DNA from 3 places in the Tissierella sp. QWL-11 genome. Region 2 is predicted to be linked to each of the others. Evidence: a T-box and tRNA genes for the amino acid it is inferred to sense, from the RefSeq annotation. Region 2 holds a T-box; the other regions hold tRNA genes.
The links. The T-box of region 2 lies ahead of metG (methionine--tRNA ligase). A T-box ahead of a tRNA ligase gene usually reads a tRNA of that ligase, here a tRNA-Met.

Region 1: it encodes a tRNA-Met, which carries the amino acid that the T-box ahead of metG (methionine--tRNA ligase) is inferred to sense. The anticodon was not compared.
Region 3: it encodes a tRNA-Met, which carries the amino acid that the T-box ahead of metG (methionine--tRNA ligase) is inferred to sense. The anticodon was not compared.

Annotation. Positions count from the first base shown of each region.
Region 1 covers NZ_CM178750.1:1,907,444-1,910,694, forward strand. Annotated here, with positions in the region: tRNA gene AC4PG3_RS09310 (tRNA-Ile) at 229-305, opposite strand; tRNA gene AC4PG3_RS09315 (tRNA-Ile) at 346-422, opposite strand; tRNA gene AC4PG3_RS09320 (tRNA-Ile) at 463-539, opposite strand; tRNA gene AC4PG3_RS09325 (tRNA-Trp) at 555-629, opposite strand; tRNA gene AC4PG3_RS09330 (tRNA-Phe) at 642-717, opposite strand; tRNA gene AC4PG3_RS09335 (tRNA-Ile) at 770-846, opposite strand; tRNA gene AC4PG3_RS09340 (tRNA-Ser) at 901-991, opposite strand; tRNA gene AC4PG3_RS09345 (tRNA-Ser) at 997-1,085, opposite strand; tRNA gene AC4PG3_RS09350 (tRNA-Lys) at 1,130-1,205, opposite strand; tRNA gene AC4PG3_RS09355 (tRNA-Gln) at 1,239-1,315, opposite strand; tRNA gene AC4PG3_RS09360 (tRNA-Arg) at 1,320-1,396, opposite strand; tRNA gene AC4PG3_RS09365 (tRNA-Gly) at 1,419-1,492, opposite strand; tRNA gene AC4PG3_RS09370 (tRNA-Tyr) at 1,502-1,586, opposite strand; tRNA gene AC4PG3_RS09375 (tRNA-Thr) at 1,623-1,698, opposite strand; tRNA gene AC4PG3_RS09380 (tRNA-Asp) at 1,710-1,786, opposite strand; tRNA gene AC4PG3_RS09385 (tRNA-Val) at 1,806-1,881, opposite strand; tRNA gene AC4PG3_RS09390 (tRNA-Glu) at 1,905-1,979, opposite strand; tRNA gene AC4PG3_RS09395 (tRNA-Met) at 2,053-2,129, opposite strand; tRNA gene AC4PG3_RS09400 (tRNA-Leu) at 2,166-2,255, opposite strand; tRNA gene AC4PG3_RS09405 (tRNA-Asn) at 2,272-2,346, opposite strand; rRNA gene rrf (5S ribosomal RNA) at 2,457-2,573, opposite strand; rRNA gene AC4PG3_RS09415 (23S ribosomal RNA) at 2,609-3,251, opposite strand, start outside.
Region 2 covers NZ_CM178750.1:531,576-534,826, forward strand. Annotated here, with positions in the region: gene pulA (type I pullulanase) at 1-137, shown strand, start outside; gene AC4PG3_RS02565 (resuscitation-promoting factor) at 159-1,184, opposite strand; T-box leader at 1,485-1,717, shown strand; gene metG (methionine--tRNA ligase) at 1,776-3,251, shown strand, end outside.
Region 3 covers NZ_CM178750.1:1,403,351-1,406,601, reverse strand. Annotated here, with positions in the region: gene AC4PG3_RS06720 (IS91 family transposase) at 1-92, shown strand, start outside; gene AC4PG3_RS06715 (hypothetical protein) at 122-358, shown strand; tRNA gene AC4PG3_RS06710 (tRNA-Arg) at 485-561, opposite strand; tRNA gene AC4PG3_RS06705 (tRNA-Gly) at 618-692, opposite strand; tRNA gene AC4PG3_RS06700 (tRNA-Tyr) at 698-782, opposite strand; tRNA gene AC4PG3_RS06695 (tRNA-Thr) at 821-896, opposite strand; tRNA gene AC4PG3_RS06690 (tRNA-Asp) at 908-984, opposite strand; tRNA gene AC4PG3_RS06685 (tRNA-Val) at 1,105-1,180, opposite strand; tRNA gene AC4PG3_RS06680 (tRNA-Glu) at 1,322-1,396, opposite strand; tRNA gene AC4PG3_RS06675 (tRNA-Met) at 1,434-1,510, opposite strand; tRNA gene AC4PG3_RS06670 (tRNA-Met) at 1,578-1,654, opposite strand; tRNA gene AC4PG3_RS06665 (tRNA-Leu) at 1,691-1,780, opposite strand; tRNA gene AC4PG3_RS06660 (tRNA-Asn) at 1,796-1,870, opposite strand; rRNA gene rrf (5S ribosomal RNA) at 1,981-2,097, opposite strand; rRNA gene AC4PG3_RS06650 (23S ribosomal RNA) at 2,133-3,251, opposite strand, start outside.

The sequences.
Region 1 (3,251 bases), 1.2 Mb from region 2:
TGGTTTGTATTGCAACCTCATCCACAAGGTCAAGCCTCAAATGTAGTTCGTGTACCTCAGACCGGAGTTTTGCCGCCGACTTCCTTCAGATTCCACCTCACAGTGGACACCCTTGTCTTAAGCTAACGGTTGGCACTATCAACCCCCGTATCGGACTTTCACCGACTAGTTTGCGTCCATGCTGGGCGCACAATAAAAAAAAGTACACTTACAAGTGTACTTTTTCCATGGTGGGCCTTCAGGGACTCGAACCCCAGACCTACCGGTTATGAGCCGGGCGCTCTAACCAACTGAGCTAAAGGCCCCTAGTAAATAGGGTATTATTCGTTAAATTAGTTTATAATATGGTGGGCCTAGGTGGACTCGAACCACCGACCTCACGCTTATCAGGCGTGCGCTCTAACCACCTGAGCTACAGGCCCCTAGTAAATAGGGTATCATTCGTTAAATTAGTTTATAATATGGTGGGCCTGGGTGGACTCGAACCACCGACCTCACGCTTATCAGGCGTGCGCTCTAACCACCTGAGCTACAGGCCCTAAAGTCTAATTCTATGGCAGGGGTGGCAGGATTTGAACCCACGGCATTCGGTTTTGGAGACCGACGTTCTACCACTGAACTACACCCCTATTTTTTTAATTTGGTGCCCAGAGCCGGAATCGAACCAGCGACACGTAGATTTTCAGTCTACTGCTCTACCGACTGAGCTATCTGGGCTAAAAATGAAACTTTTTCATTATCACTCTGCTTATATGTAGATAAAAAAAAATGGTGGGCCTTCAGGGACTCGAACCCCGGACCTACCGGTTATGAGCCGGGCGCTCTAACCAACTGAGCTAAAGGCCCCAATATATTATGGGCAACTTCAAATATCCACCTTGTTTTTACGAGAAGTGTTAATGGCGGAGAAGGAGGGATTTGAACCCTCGCGCCCCGTGAAGGACCTACTCCCTTAGCAGGGGAGCCTCTTCAGCCACTTGAGTACTTCTCCATCTTTGGCGGAGAGGGTGGGATTCGAACCCACGTGGGCTTGCACCCTAACGGTTTTCAAGACCGCCCCGTTATGACCACTTCGGTACCTCTCCAGGTATTAGAAAACTAAAATTTGTCTATGGCTTTAGACAAATTATGGTGATCCATCGGGGATTCGAACCCCGGACACCCTGATTAAAAGTCAGGTGCTCTACCGGCTGAGCTAATGGATCATGAAAATGCATTACTAAAAAATCATATTTATTTGGCTGGGGTGACAGGACTCGAACCTGTGGAATGCTAGAGTCAAAGTCTAGTGCCTTACCGACTTGGCTACACCCCAATAATGGCGCGCCTAGGAGGATTCGAACCCCCGGCACATGGATTAGAAGTCCATTGCTCTATCCTGCTGAGCTATAGGCGCATAATTAATAAAATGTTTTTATTGGAGCGGGTGAAGGGGATCGAACCCTCGCAACCAGCTTGGAAGGCTGGGGCTCTACCACTGAGCTACACCCGCATGGTATAATGGTGGAGGAGACTGGATTTGAACCAGTGAAAGCAGAGCTAACGGATTTACAGTCCGTCCCCTTTAGCCACTTGGGTACTCCTCCCTATGTAGTATCTAAATGATACTACTATTATTTTGTTGGAGCTGGCAAGAGGACTTGAACCCCCGACCTACTGATTACAAGTCAGTTGCTCTACCAACTGAGCTACGCCAGCATAATTTAAAATGGCGACCTGGAAGGGACTCGAACCCTCGACCTCCAGCGTGACAGGCTGGCATTCTAACCAACTGAACTACCAGGCCGCGAATAATACTAAATTAATGGTGGGCACAACAGGGCTCGAACCTGTGACCCCCTGCTTGTAAGGCAGGTGCTCTCCCAACTGAGCTATGCGCCCATTAATTATATAAAGTTTTAAAATGGTGACCCCACGGGGATTCGAACCCCGGATACCGCCGTGAAAGGGCGATGTCTTAACCGCTTGACCATGGGGCCATACAATTAATAAGTATTTTATAAAGATTTTTGGTTGCACTCATAGAGTACTACTATCTTAAAAGAGTTTTTATGGTTGCGGGAGCAGGATTTGAACCTACGACCTCCGGGTTATGAGCCCGACGAGCTACCAGACTGCTCCATCCCGCGATATGTGGCACACTTAATCTTACTTTAAGTAAAACTTGGTGCCGGAGACCGGAATCGAACCGGTACGACCTTTTAAGGGTCGCAGGATTTTAAGTCCTGTGCGTCTGCCAGTTCCGCCACTCCGGCCCTTCAATTTATACTATGGCTCTCAGGGTGGGACTCGAACCCACAGCCTACCGGTTAACAGCCGGTTGCTCCACCATTGAGCTACCTAAGAATGCAGTTTCGCAACTCAAATTTGTTCACTTCCTACGGTCGTGCAAATTTGGTGCTCATTGCCTTTAACCTACCTACAATTCGCTTTTGCTCATTGGGTTAGGTTATAAAGCCCGGCGACTTCCTACTCTCCCAGGGCGTTGCCACCCAAGTACCATCGGCGTTAAGAGGCTTAACTTCTGTGTTCGGTATGGTTACAGGTGTGTCCCTCTTGCTATCGTCACCAGACGAAAACTACTTAGCAATTTATCTTTGATCATTATTTGGTCAAGTCCTCGACTTATTAGTATCTTTTAGCTTCAAGTATTACTACTCTTTCACCTTAGACCTATCTACCAGGTGGTCTTCCTGGAGTCTTACTCTATTGATGGGAAATCTTATCTTGAGGGGGGTTTCGTGCTTAGATGCCTTCAGCACTTATCCCTTCCAAACTTAGCTACTCAGCCATGCCTCTGGCGAGACAACTGATACACCAGCGGTTTGTCCATCCCGGTCCTCTCGTACTAAGGACAGCTCCTCTCAAATTTCCTACGCCCACGACGGATAGGGACCGAACTGTCTCACGACGTTCTGAACCCAGCTCGCGTGCCTCTTTAATGGGCGAACAGCCCAACCCTTGGGACCTACTCCAGCCCCAGGATGAGACGAGCCGACATCGAGGTGCCAAACCTCCCCGTCGATGTGAACTCTTGGGGGAGATAAGCCTGTTATCCCCGGGGTAGCTTTTATCCGTTGAGCGATGGCCCTTCCACGCGGTACCACCGGATCACTAAGTCCAACTTTCGTTACTGCTCCACTTGTAGGTGTTGCAGTTAAGCTTCCTTTTGCCTTTACACTCTTCGCACGATTTCCGACCGTGCTGAGGAAACCTTTGAGCGCCTCCGTTACTCTTTAGGAGGCGACCGC
Region 2 (3,251 bases):
CAGAATATCAAAGCTTTAAAAGAAAAGATATAAAAATAAATATTATATTTTACGAAAATGGATTAATAGAAGAAAGTAAGTATTATGATATATTAAATATCCCATATTTTACTACAAGAATATATAAATTAAAATAGGTTCCCGAAGGGGAACCTATTTTAATCTAATATATAAACTTTTACATTTCTTCTACCAAAGTTTCTAACATCTGTAGAAGACTCAAAAAACAAATCAATTTTATTTCCTTTAATAGTCCCGCCTTTATCTTCTGCTACAGCAAAGCCATAGTCCTTAGTTCCATCTAAGGATTGTATATACAACTTAGTTCCTAAAGGTATAACTCTAGGATCTACAGCAACTACGCCAGGTCTAACCTTTGTACCGGACGCTGTTATGCCGTAATATTTATCACCGGGTTTTTTTCCTGTACTTTGAAAAGAAAGATCATAGGCTGATGCATTCATAGTTATTGCCTTTTTATATCTAGTATCTCCTCTAGATGTATTTATAGTATTTCTTAAACCTGTTTCTACTATATGATCTGAAACTTCTTGTATTACTTCATCTTTTTTCACTTTTGAAACAACTAGTTCATCATTAATATATAGATTATATGTGTGTTTTTCTCTTAGTCCATCTGCTCCCTCTTGAATAACTTTATTTACTCCAACATCTAAATCTCTGGTTGTAGTGACTATTTTTTCGTGAGGAATAACTATTTCTTCAACAATAGTTTCTTCTCTTACTCTAAATAGTCTAATAGTACCGTTGGGTTCTATTTCCTGATTCAATTTGGGATAAGTATAATCACCATCTGTAAGCTGGGTGTTTTGATCTTCTAATATTTTTTCTACAGTATTATAAACTGATTTCACCTTTGTTACAGCTCCATTGTCATCAATGTAATAAGTTTTTAAATTATTTATGATAATATTTGAATTGTCTTCTAGCTTAGCATCTAAAGGAACATTTATATAGGCTCCTTCTTTAAAATTTATATCTTCTTGTTGGATGAACTTTTCCACAGTTTTTGCATAGGAAACTATGTTAAACTCTTCGCCGTCTACTTCTAAGGATACCTCTACTCCCTTATACATATAGACTCCTAAAGATAATGTGGCAACTATAACTAATAATATTAAAACTCTAAACTTATCAGCAATAGTAGCTTTATTGTTTTCCATTATTTACCTCCTAAATTTTGTAAAAAAATTTGTAACTAATTTGTAACTTTTTACTATTGTTGTATTGTAAACTATAAATTTAATTTTGTCAAATTATCACCTGCGTATCCGCAATATTCTGAAAAAATACTACATATTAACAATAATATTATTTATGCTTTTAAGGAAATTTATATATTTTTTAATATTTGTTTCCATTTATATGATAATTTATTCCTTTTTCATTATATTTGTGAATTGACAAATATATGCTTATTTCGTATAATATTTATTAAATTAAGCATAATATAGAAAAACATAGAAAAGATAGAGATGGGAAGAGTAAGATATACTTTATTCATTAGAGAACTGGAGTAGGTGAAAACCAGTGTATAGAGTTTATCCTAAGATGGCCCCAGAATCTTACAGCCCAAATAGATTAAGCTGTAACGTAGGCATATGTTAGAATGCAAGGTTATATACCTATTAAGATTTAGATTGAAAAATTTAGATAAATTAGAGTGGTACCGCGAACTCATACCTTCGTCTCTATAGAGATGGAGGTATTTTTTAGTAGAGGATTTTTAAATTTTAGAAGGAGGAATACGAAAGATGAAGACTTATTACATCACAACACCGATTTATTACCCTAGTGATAATCTACATATAGGGCATACTTATACCACAGTGGCTGCAGATTCTCTTAAAAAGTTTAAGACATTACAAGGATATGATTCCTATTTTGTAACTGGTACAGATGAACATGGTCAAAAAATTCAAGATAAAGCAAAAGAAAGTGGAGTAACTCCAAAGCAATATGTAGACAATATAGTCGCAGATATCAAAAAGCTTTGGAAGATGTTAGAGATTGATTATGATGAGTTTATAAGGACTACAGATACTCATCATGAAAAGGCAATCCAAGATATATTTACAAAGCTTTATGAAAAAGGAGAGATATATAAATCTCATTATAAAGGACATTACTGTACACCATGTGAATCATTTTGGCAAGAATCTCAACTTATAGATGGAAATTGTCCGGATTGTGGTAGACCTACCCATATTGCTGAGGAAGAAGCATACTTTTTTAAGCTTTCAAAATACACAGACAAACTTCTAAAGCTATACGAAGATAATCCAGAATTTTTACTACCAGAATCTAGAAAAAATGAAATGGTAAATAACTTTTTAAAAGAAGGTCTAGAAGACTTATGTGTATCTAGAACTAGCTTCGACTGGGGAGTAAAGGTACCTTTTGACCCTGAACATGTAATATATGTATGGATAGACGCATTATCATGTTATTTAACTGCTTTAGGATATGGAACTGAAGACGATTCAAAATATAGAAAATACTGGCCAGCAAATGTACATCTAGTAGGTAAAGAAATTGTTAGATTTCATACTATAATTTGGCCTGCACTATTGATGGCCTTAGATATAGAACTACCAGATAGAGTATTTGGTCATGGATGGATACTATTTGATGATGATAAGATGTCTAAATCAAAGGGGAATATAATTTATCCAGAGCCTATAATAGAAAAATATGGAATAGATGCATTTAAATATTTTTTACTTAGAGAATTTCACTTTGGTCAAGATGGATCCTTTACTCGTGAAAAGTTTTTACAAAGAGTAAACTCTGATCTTGCCAATGATCTTGGAAATTTAGTAAGTAGAACAGTATCAATGATAGAAAAATATAATGATGGTGAGATTAAAGCTGCTTCTACAACAGATGAGATAGATGACTCACTAAAGGATTTGGCACTATCAGCAGCTGATAAGGTAGAAGAACATATGGATAAATTAAATTATTCTGGAGCTTTAGAAGAGATATGGAAATTAGTTAGAAGGACAAATAAATATGTAGATGAGACTATGCCATGGGTACTTGCAAAAGAAGATGATAAATCTAGACTAGATACAGTTTTATATAATCTTGCTGAAAGTTTAAGAATTGTATCTATACTAATAAAACCTTTTATGGAAAAGACTTCAATACAAATTAGAGAGCAATTAGGAATTAAAGAAGAGGCAGATTGGAAAGATGCAAAGGTGTGGGGCAATTTAGAATTGGGT
Region 3 (3,251 bases), 870 kb from region 2:
GTGGGCATACAATGGAACTTGTTGATATTTTTCATTCAGGAGAAAACCAGTATATTGATAATTTTCCTTCTCAATTGTATAATAGTGCTTAGTAATTAATTTAGCACTGTGGAGGTGTTTTATGAATATTCTTGAAGGTTTTTCTAAAAATGATGATTTAGTAGAATTTATTTGTACTAAATGTGGTTATTCCCTTTGGGTTCCTAGTTTCATTGTAAATCAATTAGAAGAGGATAATATTTTTAATGGTCTAGCTCCATCTGTTCCACCACAGCCTTATTGCCAAGTTTGTGATGGTATTATGACTCCAAAATCATATACTGGTATTCGTGGTGTTCACTATGAATACAAAAAGTAATCTAATTTCTATTAGATTTTTTGGTATGCTTTAATTTAAGAGCATACCTATTTTTATTTAATAGGAAAGTAGAACTTTCCTATTAAATAAAAATAGTTTTCAAGATTAATCTCGAAAACTTCTAAATGGCGTACCCTGAGGGAGTCGAACCCCCGACCTTCTGGTTCGTAGCCAGACACTCTATCCAGCTGAGCTAAGGGTACATTTTACCCACCAAATATTATTTGGTGGGTCCTAAGTAATTCATTAAATAGAACACTGGAGCGGAAAACGAGATTCGAACTCGCGACCCTCGCCTTGGCAAGGCGATGCTCTACCACTGAGCCATTTCCGCCTATCTGGTGGAGGAGACTGGATTTGAACCAGTGAAAGCAGAGCTAACGGATTTACAGTCCGTCCCCTTTAGCCACTTGGGTACTCCTCCATATGGAGCACTCACAGAGTACTACTATAATATTCAAATGGAGCTGGCAAGAGGACTTGAACCCCCGACCTACTGATTACAAGTCAGTTGCTCTACCAACTGAGCTACGCCAGCATAATTTTAAATGGCGACCTGGAAGGGACTCGAACCCTCGACCTCCAGCGTGACAGGCTGGCATTCTAACCAACTGAACTACCAGGCCGCGAAATATTTCGCAGTTTCGCTACACAAATTTATCAACTCGCTATGCTCGTATAAATTTGGTGCTCATTGCGTTTAACCTACTAGAACTCACTATCCTTCGTTAAGTTAGGTTATAAAATGGTGGGCACAACAGGGCTCGAACCTGTGACCCCCTGCTTGTAAGGCAGGTGCTCTCCCAACTGAGCTATGCGCCCATTAATTATATCACTTGTATCATATGTTTTTTCGCAGTCTCGCTAGACAAATTTATTTACTCGCTATGCTCGTATAAATTTGGTGCTCGTTGCGTTTGACCTACTAAAACTCACTATCGTTCGCTAAGTTAGGTCATAAAATGGTGACCCCACGGGGATTCGAACCCCGGATACCGCCGTGAAAGGGCGATGTCTTAACCGCTTGACCATGGGGCCATACAATTAATAAGTATTTTGCAAATATGAAATCTTATGGTAGCGGCGAACGGATTTGAACCGCTGACACTGCGGGTATGAACCGCATGCTCTAGCCAACTGAGCTACGCCGCCAAGTTTATAAAGTTTCAAAAAGATTTATGGTTGCACCCTATCGGGCACTACTATCTAAAAAGATTTTTGGTTGCGGGAGCAGGATTTGAACCTACGACCTCCGGGTTATGAGCCCGACGAGCTACCAGACTGCTCCATCCCGCGATATGTGGCACACTTAATCTTACCTTAAGTAAAACTTGGTGCCGGAGACCGGAATCGAACCGGTACGACCTTTTAAGGGTCGCAGGATTTTAAGTCCTGTGCGTCTGCCAGTTCCGCCACTCCGGCCCTTTATATTTACTATGGCTCTCAGGGTGGGACTCGAACCCACAGCCTACCGGTTAACAGCCGGTTGCTCCACCATTGAGCTACCTAAGAATACAGTTTCGCAACTCAAATTTGTTCACTTCCTACAGTCGTGCAAATTTGGTGCTCATTGCCTTTAACCTACCTACAATTCGCTTCTGCTCATTGGGTTAGGTTATAAAGCCCGGCGACTTCCTACTCTCCCAGGGCGTTGCCACCCAAGTACCATCGGCGTTAAGAGGCTTAACTTCTGTGTTCGGTATGGTTACAGGTGTGTCCCTCTTGCTATCGTCACCAGACGAAAACTACTTAGCAATTTATTTTCGATCATTATTTGGTCAAGTCCTCGACTTATTAGTATCTTTTAGCTTCAAGTATTACTACTCTTTCACCTTAGACCTATCTACCAGGTGGTCTTCCTGGAGTCTTACTCTATTGATGGGAAATCTTATCTTGAGGGGGGTTTCGTGCTTAGATGCCTTCAGCACTTATCCCTTCCAAACTTAGCTACTCAGCCATGCCTCTGGCGAGACAACTGATACACCAGCGGTTTGTCCATCCCGGTCCTCTCGTACTAAGGACAGCTCCTCTCAAATTTCCTACGCCCACGACGGATAGGGACCGAACTGTCTCACGACGTTCTGAACCCAGCTCGCGTGCCTCTTTAATGGGCGAACAGCCCAACCCTTGGGACCTACTCCAGCCCCAGGATGAGACGAGCCGACATCGAGGTGCCAAACCTCCCCGTCGATGTGAACTCTTGGGGGAGATAAGCCTGTTATCCCCGGGGTAGCTTTTATCCGTTGAGCGATGGCCCTTCCACGCGGTACCACCGGATCACTAAGTCCAACTTTCGTTACTGCTCCACTTGTAGGTGTTGCAGTTAAGCTTCCTTTTGCCTTTACACTCTTCGCACGATTTCCGACCGTGCTGAGGAAACCTTTGAGCGCCTCCGTTACTCTTTAGGAGGCGACCGCCCCAGTCAAACTGCCCAACTGACAGTGTCCCTATACCAGATAATGGTACCAGGTTAGAATTCTAGCCTAACAAGAGTGGTATCCCACATTTGACTCCACCAAGACTAGCGTCCTGGTTTCTTAGTCTCCCACCTATTCTGTACATGTTATGCCAAAATCCAATGTCAGCCTGCAGTAAAGCTCCACGGGGTCTTTCCGTCCTGTCGCGGGTAACACGCATCTTCACGTGTACTACAATTTCACCGGATCCTTTGTTGAGACAGTGCCCAAGTCGTTGCACCTTTCGTGCGGGTCGGAACTTACCCGACAAGGAATTTCGCTACCTTAGGACCGTTATAGTTACGGCCGCCGTTTACTGGGGCTTAAGTTCTAAGCTTCGGATTACTCCTAACTCTTCCCCTTAACCTTCCAGCACCGGGCAGGTGTCAGCCCCTATACTTCGTCTTTCGACTTAGCAGAGACTTGTGTTTTTGGTA